Regions from separate parts of the Methylobacterium sp. Leaf88 genome, predicted to be linked through region 2. Evidence: riboswitches for the same ligand, from Rfam matches in the RefSeq annotation. Region 2 holds a riboswitch; the other holds the start of a gene.
The links. Region 2 has a riboswitch for thiamine pyrophosphate ahead of thiO (glycine oxidase ThiO). Riboswitches for the same ligand answer to the same signal wherever they lie in the genome.
Positions count from the first base shown of each region.

Region 1: another riboswitch for thiamine pyrophosphate. It lies ahead of thiC (phosphomethylpyrimidine synthase ThiC); the one in region 2 lies ahead of thiO (glycine oxidase ThiO).

Region 1 is NZ_LMMK01000055.1:110,811-114,009, reverse strand. It holds gene thiC (phosphomethylpyrimidine synthase ThiC) at 1-1,691, opposite strand, end outside; TPP riboswitch at 1,772-1,880, opposite strand; gene ASF20_RS22130 (BA14K family protein) at 2,030-2,779, shown strand; gene ASF20_RS22125 (hypothetical protein) at 2,888-3,142, opposite strand.
Region 2 is NZ_LMMK01000012.1:720,964-724,162, forward strand. It holds gene ASF20_RS09745 (thiazole synthase) at 1-250, opposite strand, end outside; gene thiS (sulfur carrier protein ThiS) at 287-499, opposite strand; gene thiO (glycine oxidase ThiO) at 496-1,677, opposite strand; TPP riboswitch at 1,779-1,907, opposite strand; gene ASF20_RS09760 (adenylate/guanylate cyclase domain-containing protein) at 1,953-3,199, opposite strand, start outside.

The DNA.
Region 1 (3,199 bases), on a different contig from region 2:
AAATGGGCGACCTTGTGGGCGTCCTTCGGAAGGGTCTCGTCGTGGTAGGCGCGGGCGGTGTCGGGATCGAGGGAGAGGTTGAACTGGTCCTCCCAGCGGAAGTCGAACCGGGCCCGCGACAGGGCGTCGTCGCGCAGTTGCGCCGCCGGATGGCCCTTGGCGAGGTCGGCGGCATGGGCCGCGATCTTGTAGGTGATCACGCCTTCCTTGACGTCGTCGCGGTTGGGCAGGCCGAGATGCTCCTTCGGGGTGACGTAGCAGAGCATGGCGCAGCCGAACCAGCCGATCATGGCGGCGCCGATGCCCGACGTGATGTGGTCGTAGCCGGGGGCGATGTCGGTGGTCAGCGGGCCGAGGGTGTAGAACGGCGCCTCGCCGCACTCCACGAGCTGCTTCTCCATGTTCACCTTGATCTTGTGCATCGGCACGTGGCCGGGGCCCTCGATCATGGTCTGGCAGCCCTTGTCCCAGGCGATCTTGGTCAGTTCGCCCAGGGTCTCCAGCTCGGCGAACTGGGCCGCGTCGTTGGCATCCGCGATGGAGCCGGGGCGCAGGCCGTCGCCGAGCGAGAACGACACGTCGTAGGCCCGCATGATGTCGCAGATCTCGTCGAAGCGCTCGTAGAGGAACGATTCGCGGTGCCCGGCCAGGCACCAGCGCGCCATGATCGAGCCGCCGCGGCTGACGATGCCGGTGACCCGGCGGGCGGTGAGCGGCACGTGGGCGAGGCGCACGCCGGCATGGATGGTGAAGTAGTCGATGCCCTGCTCGGCCTGCTCGATCAGGGTGTCCTTGAAGACCTCCCAGTCGAGCTTCAGCGGGTCGCCGCCGACCTTCTCCAGAGCCTGATAGATCGGCACCGTGCCGATCGGCACGGGCGAGTTGCGCACGATCCACGAGCGGATGTTGTGGATGTTGCGGCCCGTCGAGAGGTCCATCACCGTGTCGGCGCCCCAGCGGGTCGCCCAGACCAGCTTCTCGACCTCCTCGGCGGCGGACGAGGTCACGGCGGAATTGCCGATGTTGGCGTTGATCTTCACGAGGAAGTTGCGGCCGATCGCCATCGGCTCCACCTCGGGGTGGTTGATGTTGGCCGGGATGATGGCGCGGCCCCGGGCCACCTCGTCGCGCACGAATTCCGGCGTGATGAAGGCCGGCAGGGCGGCGCCGAAGCTGTTGCCGTCGGCCAGGGCCGCCTGAGCGCCCTCCAGCATCGTCTCGCGCGCCAGGTTCTCGCGGTGCGCGACGTAGATCATCTCCTCGGTGATGATCCCGGCGCGGGCGAACTCGTACTGCGTCACCATCTGGCCGGGCGCGGCCTTGCGGATCTCGCGGGTGGCCGGACACGGGGCCACGAGCTTGTCCTCGGGCACGAAGCCGTTGTCCTCGGGCTTGACCGCGCGCGGGGTCACGGTGGCGTAGCCGCGCCGGGCGATCCAGGGCTCGCGCACCAGCGGAAGGCCGGCCCCGAGGTCGATCCCCGCATCCGTCTCCGTGTAGGGACCCGACGGATCGTAGACCCGCACCGGCGCCTCCTTCGGATCGCTCAAGGTGATCTCGCGGAACGGTACCCGGATGTCGTCGTGCCCGGCCACCGCCGCGTAGACCTTGCGCGAGCCCATGATCGGGCCGGTGGTCACCGTGGGCGCCTGCCCCTGCGGCAGATCCTTCGGAAGAACGGGTGCATTCATCGGGTTCGCTCCTGGCGTGGGAGACGATCCGGACTCGCGAACGGCGGTGTCGGATGGGACGACGCCTGAACATGCGCGCCGCGTCTTGGAATTCCCGTCCCTCCGCCGGTACGAACCGGATCAGGTTCAAGGGTCAGGGCGTCGCGCCCAATCTCAGCCCCCGCACTCGGAGCTCCCCTCGGAATGCTTCCAGATTCGAGGTCGGCGGCCGTTTTGTCAATCGCCGGCCCGACGAACTGAGACGGAATAGGGCCTGAAACGAACTTTATCGTCAGGCCCCGCGTTCCTTTACCAGAAGTTCGATCCTCGGGATCGGCATGCGAACGACAGGTTCTCCCATGAAGCGCATACTCCTGGCATCGGCCGCCCTGGTCGGGGCCCTCTCGATGATTCCCGCCTCAGCGGACGCACGTCCGGGCGGCGGTGGTGGTTTCCGTGGCGGTGGCGGCGGGTTCCACGGCGGCGGCCTGGGTGGCGGCGGATTCCGCGGCGGCAACTTCGGCGGCGGTGGCTTCCGCGGTGGTCTCGCCCAGGGCGGCGGGTTCCGCGGCGGCAATGTCGGGGGCAACTTCGGCGGCGGCGGGTTCCGCGGCGGCCTCGCGCAGGGTGGCTTCAACCGCGGCGGGTTCAACCGCGGCGGGACCATCGGCGTGGGCGCCGGTGCCGTCGGTGCCGGGGCGGGCCTCGCTGCCGGCAACGGCTTCCGGGGTGATCGCGGCGGCTTCAACCGCGGTGGGTTCAACCGGGGTGGCGCCTATGCCGGGCGCGGCTACGGCTACCGTCGCGGCTATGGCGGCCTCGGCCTCGGGCTCGGCCTGGGTCTCGCCGGCGCCGGGATCGGCTACGGCCTCGGCAGCGCCTATGGCGGCTACTACGGCGACGACTATTACGCCAGCGGCTATGCGCCGGCCTATTACGGCGGTTACGCGCCCTATGGTGGCGGCTATGCCGCGACGGGCTACGAGGCCACCCCGGAGGTCGCGACCAGCGGCGAGGACGTCGCCTACTGCGTCCAGCGCTTCCGGTCCTACGACCGCCGCACCGGGACCTATCTCGGCAATGACGGTCAGCGCCACGCCTGCCCGTAACGGCTGACAGGCTCCGGGACGATTAGAAGGGGCTCCGCCGCGCGGCGGGGCCCTTTCGCGTCCGCGGGGCACTTTGATCGGGGGTGCGGAGGCCGGACGCGTCGGGCCTCACGAGCCCTGCAGGCTCTCGGCGAAGTCGTCCGGCACCTCGCCGAAGCTGCCGAGGATCGTGGCGCTCTCCAGTTCCCCCGTCTCGTCGTCGGCCACGACCTTGATCGCCGCCGTCCCGGGAAAGCGGGCGGCCATCGCCTCGGCCTTCTTCAGGGCGCCGCTCTCCGTCACCGCCACCTCACTGTCGCCCGGCGAGAGCCGCTTGCGCTTGAGCACGAAGGTCTGCACCAGGAACGTCGTCTTGAGGGCCATCGCAGGGTCTCTCCACCGGGCCGCGCCGGATCGCGTCGGATCCGGATACCGAGCGCA
Region 2 (3,199 bases):
CGCGCGCCGTCTCGCAGCCGGCGGTGTTGGGCAGGAAGCGGTGCCCCTTGAGCCGGCGCAGCGTATCTGAGCCGTGCCCCTGGAGCGAAACCCGCCGGATCGAGGCCGTGACCACCTCGGCGCCGGACGCCGCCACCGCATCGAACAGAATGCTCTGGGTGGGGTAGCCGGCGGTACCGATGAAAAGACGCGAGCCCAGGCTCACACCGCCAATCACCAGCGAGTCAGTGTCGTTCGCGATCTCGGTCATTCCCACCTTCCTGTCATGATGTCTCCCCCCTATCGATCATCCGCCCTGCATCGCGCGGACGATCTCGACGCGGTCGCCGTCGCTGAGGGCGGTGAGCGCCCAGTCCCGGCGGCGAACCACGGACCCGTTGAGCGCGATGGCGATGCCCTGAGGGCTCTCGATGCCGGTCTCCTCGGCCTCCTCCCGGAACAGGGCGTCGAGGTCGGCAGCCGTGCTCTCGCGGGCCTCTCCGTTGACCGTGAGCTTCATGCGAACACCCTCTGCGGTGCCGACGCGAAGCGGGCTCGACCAAAATCCCGGGCGTAATCCGGCAGCGTTCCCTCGGCGACCAGGGCCGCGACCGCATCGGCGGTGGCGGGGGCCAGCAGGTAGCCATTGCGGTGATGACCGGTGGCGACCACGAGGCCGGGCGCCAGGGCATCGATGATCGGCGCATCGTCGTCCGAGGTCGGCCGGAAGCCGCTCCAGATCGCCTCCACTGCCATCTCCTCGATGCCGGGCAGGACGCGGCGGGCGCCCTCCAGCAGGGCGTAGAGGCCGCCGGCCGTGACGCCGGGGACGAAGCCGCAATCCTCCACCGTCGCGCCGACGATGAGATGGCCGTCGCTCTTCGGCGCCATGTGAACCTGCTCGGTCCAGACCATGTGGGCGAGGGTGCCGGTGCGGGCAGTGGTCCGCAAGGCGAGGGACTGGCCGCGCAGGGGCCGGACCGGCAGGGCGAGATGATCGGGCAGGAGTCCCGTCTCCCCACTCCAGGCGCCGGAGGCGAGCACGACGGTGTCGGCCCGGCTGATGCCCTGGGCCGTACGGACGCCAGTGACCCGGTCGGCACTCCAATCCAGCGCCTCGACCGCGCAGCCCTCCACGATGGCGACTCCTGCGGCGAGGCAGGCCCGCACGAGGGCGGCCATTACCCGGCTCGGATCGACCTGATGGTCGTGCGGGCAGTACAGGCCGGCGGTGACGGCGGGGCGCAGGCGCGGCTCGCGGGCCCGGGCCTCGGGACCGGTCAGCCAGCGAGCGTCGAGGCCGGAGCGCTTCTGCAGATCGTGCCGGAAGCGCAGGCGCTCGACCTCGTCGCGGCCGATGGCCAGCACCAGGGTGCCCTCCTCTCGGTAGTCGATGTCGAGGCCGGCCGCGGCCTGAAGGGCATCGCGGAAACCCGGCCAGCGCGACAGGCTCTCCAGGGCCAGGGGCAGCAGCGGGTCGGAGCCGGGCTCGTGCTCGGCAGCGGGGGCCAGCATGCCGGTAGCGGCGAGGCTCGCCCCAGCGCCGACAATGTCGCGCTCCAGCACGGTCACGGATCGCCCGGCCTGCGTCACGCGCCAAGCGATCGACAGCCCGATAAGGCCGGCGCCGACGATGACCACGTCACTGCGTGCCGGGGCAACGGCGGCCGGCGGTGCAACGCCATGCGTCCGTCGCAGGTTGAGGAAGGCGTTCGGGGTCACGTCCAACACAATCTCCGCAACTGGCGTCGAGATTGGTGGGACTGCAGCTTCGCGTGGTGAAGCGTGTTGGGCTTGAGGAGAAACCCGCGGTCCAATCCCTACGCCGGTATGAACCGGGTCAGGTTCGAAGGATTTCCGCGCCGCCATCCGCAAACGGACGGCCATCGGTTTCTCAGCCCCTTGCCGGGGATCTCCCTGGAACACCCCTGATGTGGGCCGTCCGCGCATCGGGGTCAATCCCCGCGCGGGTCTCAGGCAGCGGGCGGGCGCGCCGGCCGATAGACACCCATGGGTTCGGCGAACCCATCGAGCGCATGTTCGCCGAGAGGCTCCGGCATGTCCCAGAGGAAGTCGACGAAGGGCTTCGTCATCAGGATTGGTTCGCCCAGCGTCCGGTTCAGCCGGGCGACGCGGCTAGCGAGATTCACGTCGCGTCCGATCACGGTGAAATCCAGTCGGGCGCCGGAGCCGACATTGCCGTAGGCGGCCTCGCCGTGATGCAGGGCGATGCCGGCGGCCACGGGATTGGCGAAGCGGCCGAGCGCATTGGCCTCCGCGAGGGCCGCCATGGCGCTCTGCGAGGCGGTGAGCGCCCCCTTGGCAGCACCGCCCAAATCGTCTCCGGGTTCGCGAAAAATCGCCAGCAGGCCGTCGCCGAGATATTTCAGGACCTCGCCGCCCTCGCGCTCGATGGCCGGCACCAGGCAGTCGAAGAAGATGTTCAGGAGGTCGACCGCCTCTTCCGGCGTCATGTCGGCGGAGATGCGCGTGTAATCGCGCATGTCGGCAAACAGGATCGCCGAGCGGATGCGCTGGACGTGACCGCGACGGATGGAGCCGCCGAGGATCGCCTTGTGCGGCTCGTCGCCGACATAGATCCGCAGGACGTGATCCAGCTGCTTGTTGACGCTGCGCATCTCCATGACCGCCGCCAGTGTCGGCATGACGAAGCGGAGAATCGCCACGTCCTCATCGCGGAACCCCGCTTCGGATCGGGTGGCGAAGGAGATGCCGTTGCGCGTGCCGTTGGTGAAGAACAGCGGCGCGACGATGTAGTGCCGGTAGCCCTCGGCCTTCAGGTCCGGAATGACCGCGAAGGCCTCATCCGGGGTCTCGGCGAGATCGAGGATCAGCCACGCGCCGGTTTCGTGAACACGGAAGAACGGGCTTGCCCGATAGGCCTTGTCCGACGCTTCCCCGTGCGGGAACAGACGGACCGTGGAGCCCGTCTCGCGGGTCCAGAACCGCCCGACGCCGGAATACTCGGAATGCAGGGCGTCGATGGCCGTGGTGGCGCGGTCCACCGGCACATCCAGCGCGATCAGGCGTTCGGCGAGGCCGGAGAGCAGGTCTTCCGCTTTCGGCATGCGGGCCCCCTCGCTCAGCAGCCAGTCGCGCAGGGCCACGCATTGCTGGAGGGCGCCGAAGGGGACGTCGGCCGCCTCCGAGCCATCGGCTTCGGCGGTGGGGGAAGGCTGGGGCGGGCCTTGATCGAGCA